DNA from 3 places in the Cryobacterium sp. TMT2-10 genome. Region 3 is predicted to be linked to each of the others. Evidence: predicted binding sites of a transcription regulator. Region 3 holds the regulator's gene; each other region holds the start of a gene.

Region 1 (3,272 bases), on a different contig from region 3:
GAACGGCGGGGCGCCCGCCCGGTCAGGACCATGTCGGCGGTAAGCACGACCAGGGCCAGCCAGACCAGGCCGAATCCGGCCCACCGCTCGGGCGGCATGGGCTCGTGCAGCACGAAGACGCCGACGAGGAACTGCAGGATCGGTGCGAAATACTGGATCAGGCCGAGGTAGGTCAGCGGCAGGCGACGGGCCGCGGCGGCGAAGAACAGCAACGGAACGGCCGTGATGACGCCGGCCAGGAGCAGCAGCACGGTGTGCCACGGCGAGACCGTGCCGATGGTCAGGCCGGAGACGGCGCCCACCACGATCAGCTGGACCACGGCCAGGGGCGCGAGCCAGACGGTTTCGAGCGTGAGACCGGCGACGGCATCGACGTCCCGGCCGACCCGCTTCTTGATCAGACCGTAGAAGCCGAAAGAGAAGGCGAGAACGAGCGACACCCACGGAAGCGCCCCGTACCCGACGGTGAGCACGACGACCGCCCCGAGGCTGATGCCTACGGCCACCCACTGCAGCAGACGGAGCTTCTCCCGCAGCAGCAGCACGCCCAGGAACACGGTCACGATCGGGTTGATGAAGTAGCCCAGCGCCGCCTCGACCACATGGCCGCTCAGCGCCGCGAACACGTAGGTCTGCCAGTTGATGAAGATCAGGAGCCCGGCCAGCCCCATGGTGAAGACGATCCGGCGTTTGCGCAGCAGGCCCAGGAACGACCGCCACTTGCGGGTGACCGTGATCAACAGGGCGCAGAAGACCAGGGAGAACAGCACCCGCCAGGGCACGATCTCGAAGGCCCCGGTCGGTGCCAGCAACAGGAAGTAGAGGGGCAGCATGCCCCAGAGCGTGTACGCCAGAACCGCATAGATCAGGCCCGTGCTCTGCTCCGAGCGCGCCGGGCGCGCGGCACCCCGGGAAGGCGGAAGGGGCGTGTCCTGCACGTTCGTGCCTCTCTCAAAACGAAGAATCCCGGATGGCCAGGGCCATCCGGGATTCTATCGATCAGTGTGTGTGACTAGCGAACGACGACTGCGAGCACGTCGCGAGCCGACAGGACGAGGAGGTCCTCACCACCGAACTTGACCTCGGTTCCGCCGTACTTGGAGTAGATCACCTTGTCGCCGACGGCGACGTCGAGCGGGATGCGGTTTCCGTTGTCGTCGATCCGGCCGGGACCGACGGCGACAACTTCACCCTCCTGGGGCTTTTCCTTGGCGGTGTCAGGAATGACCAGACCTGAAGCGGTGGTCTGCTCTGCGTCGACCTGCTTGATGACGATGCGATCCTCGAGCGGCTTGATGGAGACCGACACGGTTGACCTCTTTCTTAGCTAAGACTTAGTTAGCAGACTCACAGCGAGAGTGCTAAGTCGAGTTTAGGGCGCTTCTGGCACTCACGCAACGTGAGTGCCAGACCCGGCCGAGTTGATAGGTTTGCGGGATGGAACGCTCTGAGCTCGTTGAGCTGTTATCTCCGGAGGGTTTGCGCCTGCTGGACTCGCTGCCGCCGTACGAATCGGCCGCCAACGTGGTGCGGGTGGTGAGTGATCTGCGCAAGGCCGGCCACGCCCCCGGGCTGGTGGCCGCGGTTCTGGGCCAGTCCCGGCTGCGCGCCAGGGCCGTGCCCAAGTTCGGCGAGTTCGCCGGCCGCATGCTGTTCACCGAGACCGGCCTCGAACAGGCCACCCGGCTGCGCGTCGCGGCCCTCCACGCGGGCCGCTTCGCGGGCGCCTCGCTGAACCGCGTCGTCGACCTCGGCTGCGGGATCGGCGGTGACGCAATGGCCTTGGCGGCGATGGACCTCGAGGTGACCGCGGTCGACGCCGACGAGGTGACGGCCACCGTCGCCAGCTTCAACCTGGCCCCGTTCGAGAACGCGACCGTGCTGAACGCCGACGCCGAGAGCGTCGACCTCACCGGTTTCGACGCCGCCTGGCTGGACCCCGCCCGCCGCACGGCCGGGCACACCAACACCTCCCGCCTGACCCGGCCGGAGGACTACTCCCCCAGCCTCGACTTCGTCTTCGGCCTCCGCGAACGGATGCCCATCGGCGTCAAGCTCGGCCCCGGGCACGACCGGGAGCAGATCCCGGTCGACGCTGAAGCGCAGTGGGTGTCCGTGGACGGCAAGCTCGTCGAGATGGCGCTCTGGTTCGGCAGCCTGGCCCGCACCGGGATCCGCCGGTCCGCCCTGCTGCTGGGTCGGGACGGGAGCCATGAGCTGAACGCCCCGGCCGACAGCGAGGACGCCCCGGTGGGGGTGCTGGGCGACTACCTCTATGAGCCGGACGGTGCGATCATCCGTGCCCGCCTGATCGGCGACCTGGCCCGCTCGCTGGACGCGCTGATGCTGAGCGAGTCCATCGCCTACCTGACCTCCGCCAGCCTGGTGCGCACGCCGTTCGCCACCGCGTTCCGGGTGCTCGAGACCCTGCCGGTCGACGAGAAGAAGCTGCGCCTCGCGCTGCAGGAACGCCGGATCGGCACCCTGGAGATCAAGAAGCGCGGCGTGGACGTGGACCCGGCCACCCTGCGCACCCGGCTGCGGCTGAAGGGGCCGGAGTCAGGAACGCTCGTCCTGACGCGGGCCGCCGGACACCGGGTGGCCCTGCTGGTCGAGCGGGTGTCGGCGCTCAGCTGACGGCGGACATCAGCACGAGGGTGATGACCAGCACCCACCCGGCGGCGATGAGCAGGCCCGCGAGACCGGTGACCAGGCCGTAGACCCAGAGCGCGCCCGACCGGTGCTCCGTGGCGCGGGCCATGATCGCCAGGACGATCGCGGCCAGCGACAGGGCGGCACCCCAGACGCCGAAGATGGCGACCAGCAGTCCCAGCAGGCCGAAGACGAGCGCGGCGACGGACAGGCCGTGACGCTCGGCGTGGGCACGCAGCTCGGTGTCCGTGTAGACATACGGCACCCACTCGGTGGGAGCCGTCACCGTCGACTCATAGTCCAGTTCGCCCTCGACCGAAGCCGGCGGTCGGGTGAGGTCGAGCCGGAAGTCGTCGACGTCGTCCGACGGGTCCCGGTACTCCCCAACCATTCCTGCTGCCTCCGACATGCTGTAAACGGGCGCCGCCGCATCCGTGCGCCCGAACGGTGCGCCGGTCAGGCACCCGCGGTGAAACTCAGTACGAGTAGCTGTTGGGCATGCTGGCGAAGATAACGGCCCAGATCAGGATACTCGCCAACGCCAGGGCGACGCCGACGAACCCGGTGATGATGCCGGTCAGCCAGAAGCCCCGGGCCTGCGGTTCCTTCGACCGGCCGAG
Region 2 (3,272 bases), on a different contig from region 3:
GGGCGCCCTACGTCAACCCCCTTTCGTTCCTGTACAGCTTCCGTAAATTGGCTAGTGGTCGCTCATTCTGTTGAATCAGGCGCTCTCGAGAGAGGCGAATTCCACTGGCCCCACAGGATGGACGCAGTCACATGCGCCAGGCCCGGTACGGCCAATGGGCGCGTGTCGATCAATCCAAAGCAACAGGGAGTTACACATGGCGAACGGAACCGTCAAATGGTTCAACGCTGAAAAAGGTTTCGGCTTCATCACGGTCGATGGAGGTGGCCAGGACGTCTTCGTCCACTACTCGGCCATCGACATGCACGGCTACAAGGTTCTCGAAGAGGGCCAGCACGTGATCTTCGAACTCGGCACCGGGGCGAAGGGCCCCCAGGCCGAATCGGTCCGCCCGGTCTGATTCAGCGCACAATTCAGGCGAACAATCGAGCCGGACCCTGAATACACCTCCCGTACACGCGCGGCGATGAAGCCGCAGTAGTGTGTGTGGCGTGACAGGCGACAGAACGGCTAAAGCAGGACGACGAAGCACGGCACAGAAATTCCGGTCCAGCCGGATGCTCGGTGCCGTGCTTCTTCCGTTCCTGCTCACGTTGACCTCATGTTCGGCCCTGGCGCCCGCGCCCGCTCAGAGTTCTGCGGGTGACGAGAGCCCGGATGCCACGGCGCTGGCTCCGTTGCGGGGCACCCCCGTGCCGGCGGGAAGCGCGCTCAGTCCCTCGCTGGCGGTCAAGATCGACAATCACGAGGCTGCCAGGCCGCAGGTCGGGCTCGAGCGCACCGACATCGTCTTCGAGGAACTCGTGGAGGGCGGCCTGACCCGGTACGTGGCCGTGTGGCAGTCCGGCATCCCCGAGTTGGTGGGACCGGTGCGCTCCATCCGTCCCATGGATCCCGACATCATTGCGCCCTTCGGCGGCATCGTGGCGTACTCCGGCGGCCAGCAGCAGTTCGTCGACCTGATGGAGGCCACCGACGTGGTCACCGTCTCCCAGGAGAGCGACGAGACCGGTGTGTTCTACCGGGAAGACTCACGCGATGCGCCGCACAACGTCATTCTGAAGGCGAAGGAGCTGGTCGACCGGAACGACACCGTGGCGGTCCCCGCACAGCAGTTCTCGTACACCCCAACGGTGGCGGGGTCATCCGCTGCCACCGACGGTGAGGCCGTCTCGGCCGTCGACTCCCGTTTCTCCGACCAGCGCTGGCCCGGCTGGACCTGGGACCAGGCGAGCCTGACCTACCTGCGTTCCCAGGAGGGGACGCCCGACCTGGACGGCTCCGGCGCACAGCTCCGCGCGACGAACGTCCTGATCCTGCGGGTCGACATCGACGAAACCTCCACGAACGTGCCCAAGACCACGATGGTCGGCTCCGGGGAGGCCTGGGTGTCGGCCGGCGGCAAGAGCCTGCATGCGACCTGGTCCAAGACCGACCGGGATGCGCCGATCCGGCTGGTGGACGACAACGGCCAGGCGGTGCGGCTCGCGGCCGGCAACACTTGGATCGAGTTGGTGCCGGGTGACCGAGGCTCGGTCGAGCTGCGCCAGTAGCACCCGGCGTTCACTTGCACTCTCGACCCCAGAGTGCCAGAATTGCACTTGGCACTCTCTCCTTTTGAGTGCCAACCCATCACCGTTTTGGTAACGTCCGGGAGGGACGAGAAACACATATGGCAAAGATCATTGCTTTCAACGAAGAGGCCCGTCGCGGCCTTGAGCGTGGCCTGAACATCCTCGCTGACACTGTCAAGGTCACCCTCGGCCCGCGCGGACGTAACGTGGTGCTGGAGAAGAAGTGGGGCGCACCCACGATCACCAACGACGGCGTGTCCATCGCCAAGGAAATCGAACTCGATGACCCGTACGAGAAGATCGGTGCCGAACTCGTCAAAGAGGTCGCCAAGAAGACCGATGACGTCGCGGGCGACGGAACCACCACCGCCACCGTCCTGGCTCAGGCGCTCGTTCGCGAAGGCCTGCGCAACGTCGCGGCCGGAGCAGACCCGATCAGCCTCAAGCGCGGCATCGAGAAGGCCACGGCTGCCGTGATCGCCGAACTCATCGCCAACGCGAAAGAGGTCGAGACCAAGGAAGAGATCGCGGCCACCGCTTCCATCTCCGCCGGAGACGCCGAAATCGGCGCCATCATCGCCGAAGCCATCGACAAGGTCGGCAAGGAGGGTGTCGTCACCGTCGAGGAGTCGAACACTCTCGGCACCGAGCTCGAGCTCACCGAGGGCATGCGCTTCGACAAGGGCTTCCTGTCCGCCTACTTCGTGACCGACCCCGACCGTCAGGAAGCGGTCTTCGAAGACCCCTACATCCTGATCGTCAACTCCAAGGTCTCGAACATCAAGGACCTCCTCCCGATCGTGGACAAGGTCATCCAGACCGGCAAGCAGCTCCTCATCATCGCCGAGGACGTCGACGGCGAGGCCCTGGCCACGCTCGTTGTGAACAAGATCCGCGGAATCTTCAAGTCGGTCGCCGTCAAGGCCCCCGGCTTCGGCGACCGTCGCAAGGCCCAACTGCAGGACATCGCCATCCTCACCGGTGGACAGGTCATCAGTGAAGAGGTCGGCCTCAAGCTCGAGAACGTTACGCTCGACCTGCTCGGCAACGCCCGCAAGATCGTCATCACCAAGGACGAGACCACCATCGTCGAAGGTGCCGGCGACCCCGAAGCGATCGCCGGACGCGTCCAGCAGATTCGCAGCGAGATCGAGAACACCGACAGCGACTACGACCGTGAGAAGCTCCAGGAGCGTCTCGCCAAGCTCGCCGGCGGCGTTGCCGTCATCAAGGCCGGCGCCGCGACGGAGGTTGAGCTCAAGGAGCGCAAGCACCGCATCGAGGACGCCGTCCGCAACGCGAAGGCTGCCGTCGAAGAGGGCATCGTCGCCGGTGGTGGCGTTGCACTGATCCAGGCCGGCAAGACCGCGTTCGAGAAGCTCGAACTGGTCGGCGACGAGGCAACCGGCGCGAACATCGTCAAGGTTGCCATCGACGCTCCACTCAAGCAGATCGCCCTCAACGCCGGCATGGAGCCGGGCGTTGTCGCCGACAAGGTGCGCAACCTGCCCATCGGTTGGGGCCTCAACGCCGCGACCGGTGAGTACGTTGACATGCTCGCTGCGGGAATCAATGACCCGGTGAAGGTCACCCGCTCCGCGCTGCTCAACGCAGCGTCGATCGCCGGCCTGTTCCTCACCACCGAGGCCGTCGTCGCCGACAAGCCGGAGAAGAACGCTGCTCCGGTCGGCGACCAGG
Region 3 (3,272 bases):
TCGCGGAGCTTGGCGAACAAGCCCTGCTGGAAGGCGCTGAGCGCCGGCGCGGGGGCCTTGTGCCGGGCCGCGAACGCTTCGATCAGTTCGCGTTCCTTGTGGTCCAGGCGCGTCGGGGTGGTCACGTGCACGCCGATCTTCAGGTCGCCGCGCCCGTTCCCGCGCAGGCGAGTCACCCCGCGCTCCTTGATCGTGATGACCTCCGCGCTCTGCATACCGGGCTTGATCTCGACCTCGATGTCCCCGTCGAGGGCCTTCACCGTGGCGGTGGTGCCCAGGATCGCATCCGTCATCGGCACCTCGAGGGTGGCGAGCAGGTCGTCGCCGTCGCGGCTGAAGACGTCGTGGTGGCGCACCTTCATCTCGAGGTACAGGTCGCCGTTGGGGCCGCCGGCCGGGCCGGCCTCGCCGCTGCCGGGCATCTGCAGGCGCAGCCCGGTGTCGACGCCGGCCGGGATGTCGACGGGCACCGTGCGGCGCGCGCGCACGCGGCCCTGGCCCTGGCAGGTGACGCAGGGGGTCGCGATGATCGTGCCGTAGCCGCGGCAGGAACCGCAGGGGCTGTTGGTCATGACGTTGCCCAGCAGCGACCGGACGGCACGCTGGATGTTGCCGGTGCCGTGGCAGATGTCGCAGGTGACGGGCGACGTGCCCGGCTGGCAGCAGGTGCCGCTGCAGCTGGTGCAGACGATGGCGGTGTCCACCTCGAGCTCACGGTGGGTGCCGAAGATGACCTCGTCGAGGTCGAGTTCGACCCGGACCAGTGCATCCTGGCCGCGCTCCCGGCGGGACCTCGGGCCGCGGGTGCCGCCGCCTCCGCCTCCGCCGAAGAAGGTCTCGAAGATGTCCCCGAAGTTGCCGAAGTTGGCGTCGGCGTACCCGTTGCCGCCGCCGGAGCGGCCGTTCCCGCCGCGGTCGTAGTTGTCGCGCTGCTTCGCGTCGCTCAGCACGTCGTAGGCGTGCGTCACGGATTTGAACCGCTCCGACGCGTCCGCGCCCGGGTTCACGTCGGGGTGCAGCTGCCGGGCGAGCTTGCGGTACGCCTTCTTGATCTCGTCGGTGGTGGCGTCGCGTGCAACGCCGAGTACTTCGTAATGGTCAGCCAAAGCTGGCTCTCCTCGATATGTTCTGATACGTGGTGCTCCCCCGGCTTCTCGGCCCGGGGAACTGGTCAATTCTCGCCGAGTAGGCGTGAAAGGTAGCGGGCGACCGCGCGCACGGCCGCCATGTTGTTGGAGTAGTCCATCCGGGTCGGGCCGAGCACGCCGAGGCGGGCCAGGTTGCCACCCTGCGACGAGTAGCCGCTGGTGAGAACGGATGTCTCGGCCAGCCCGAACGGCGCGTTCTCCCGGCCGATGCTGACGGACACACCGTGCTGGTCGGTGGCCATCTCACCGAACAGGCGCAGCAGCACGACCTGCTCCTCGATGGCCTCGAGCACCGGGTAGATGCTGCCGGTGAAGTCTTCCTCGGTGCGGACGAGGTTGGCCGCCCCGGCCATCACCAGCCGGTCCTGCCGGTTGGCCCCGACCTGGTCGTGCAGGGTTCCGGTGATCAGGTCGACGGCTTCCTGCTGCTCGAACGGTCCGAGCACGCCGGCTCCGGTCAGGGCGGCGGCGGCCTCGCTCATGCTGAGTCCGACCAGGGCGTGGTTCAGGCGGGTGCGGAGTTCGGCCAGAACGGGCTCGTCGAGCTGCCGGGGCAGGTCCACGATGCGTTGCTCGACCCGGCCGGCATCCGTGATCAGCACCGAGAGCAGGCGCGTCTCGGACAGGGGCACCAATTCGACGTGGCGCACCTTCGCGCGGGACAGCGAGGGATACTGCACCAGGGCCACCTGGTGGGTCAGGTGGGAGAGCAGGCGCACGCTTCGCGCCAGAACCTCGTCGAGGTCAGCGGACTGGCCGAGGAAGGTCTCGATCGCCTGGCGCTGCGCCGCGGACAGCGGACGCAGGTCGGCCAGGTGGTCGACGAAGAGGCGGTAGCCCTTGTCGGTCGGGATGCGGCCGGACGAGGTGTGCGGGGCCGCGATCAACTCTTCCTCTTCGAGGAGGGCCATGTCGTTGCGGATCGTGGCCGCCGAAACTCCGAAAGAGTGCCGGTCGACGATCGATTTGGAGCCGACCGGCTCGCGGGAGGCGACGTAGTCTTGAACGATCACGCGCAGAACTTCGAGGCCGCGGTCAGACACCATGTTGTCGCCTCCTCCCGTTCATCCTGAGCGCAGTGCACTGGCACTCTTCGTATGAGACTGCCAATCATACCGCGACCGGCTGTGGTTCCCCATTGCTCCCGCATGATTGACGGCAGTACCTTAGGCATGTAACAAGCGTCCCCCCTGTGCATCGAAAGGCACGATCATGAGCAATTCCACTGAGCCAACACCCGACGATTCGAACTGGGGACAGCGGCCGCCGCAGCCTCCGTACCAGCCCGCTGCTCCGACCGCTGCGGCACCCCTGACGGAGGCGGAAGACCGGCAGTGGGCGTCCCTCGCGCACCTCGGCGGCATCCTGAGCTTTGCGCCGTCACTCATTATCTGGCTGGTCTTCAAGGACCGCGGCCGCTTCACCAACGTCGAGGCGAAGGAAGCGCTCAACTTTCAGATCACGCTCCTGATCGGTTATTTCGCCATCAACTTGGTCGCCAACGTGATCGGCTTCCTCACCTTCGGCCTCGGGGGCGTCATCGGCATCCTCGCCTGGGCGCTCTACATCGTCGGGGTCGTCCTCTCCATCCTCGGATTCCAGAAGGCCAGGGAGGGAACGCACTACCAGTACCCCTACGCCCTTCACTTGATCAAGTAGCCGCTTGATCGGTAACCGCTTGATCGGTAGCCGCTTGATCGGTAGCCGCTTGATCGGTAGCCGCTTGATCGGTAGCCGCTTGATCGGTAGCCGCTTGATCGGTAGCCGCTTGATCCCGTAGCCCGGCACCAGCCAGAACAGTCAGAAGGAGCACGAATGTCCGAGTCCACCCCACCGCAACCGCCCGCCGGCCAGTACCAGGCCGCGAGCCAGATGAACCCCGCCGACGAGAAACTGTGGGCCACCCTGATCCACATCGGCGGGATCCTGTTCAATTTCCTGCCCGCCCTGATCGGCTACATCGTGCTCAAGGATCGCGGCCCGTTCATCCGGGCGCACACGGCCACGGCGCTGAACTTCCAGATCACGTTGTTGATCGCGTACACCGTCGGGGGGCTCCTGACCATCATCCTGGTCGGGTTCCTCATTCTCGCCGCAGCGGGCATCCTGAACATCGTGTTCGGC

What was found. Region 3 encodes HrcA, which represses chaperone genes, less so after heat shock. Its sites were predicted from a motif close to TTNGCACTCGNNNNNNNCGAGTGCNAA; they were not measured.
Region 1: a site for HrcA is predicted at 1,384-1,410, ahead of groES (co-chaperone GroES). Genes of this name have one in related genera too.
Region 2: a site for HrcA is predicted at 1,602-1,628, ahead of groL (chaperonin GroEL). Genes of this name have one in related genera too.

The regions. Positions count from the first base shown of each region.
Region 1 covers NZ_SOGW01000073.1:17,700-20,971, forward strand. The annotation lists gene rarD (EamA family transporter RarD) at 1-938, opposite strand, end outside; gene groES (co-chaperone GroES) at 1,013-1,309, opposite strand; gene E3T37_RS08385 (methyltransferase domain-containing protein) at 1,438-2,637, shown strand; gene E3T37_RS08390 (hypothetical protein) at 2,630-3,043, opposite strand; gene E3T37_RS08395 (DUF4190 domain-containing protein) at 3,129-3,272, opposite strand, start outside.
Region 2 covers NZ_SOGW01000027.1:17,077-20,348, reverse strand. The annotation lists gene E3T37_RS02490 (cold-shock protein) at 197-400, shown strand; gene E3T37_RS02485 (DUF3048 domain-containing protein) at 570-1,553, shown strand; gene groL (chaperonin GroEL) at 1,673-3,272, shown strand, end outside.
Region 3 covers NZ_SOGW01000048.1:14,402-17,673, forward strand. The annotation lists gene dnaJ (molecular chaperone DnaJ) at 1-1,106, opposite strand, end outside; gene hrcA (heat-inducible transcriptional repressor HrcA) at 1,172-2,194, opposite strand; gene E3T37_RS05640 (DUF4870 domain-containing protein) at 2,361-2,807, shown strand; gene E3T37_RS17800 (pentapeptide repeat-containing protein) at 2,827-2,928, shown strand; gene E3T37_RS05650 (DUF4870 domain-containing protein) at 2,964-3,272, shown strand, end outside.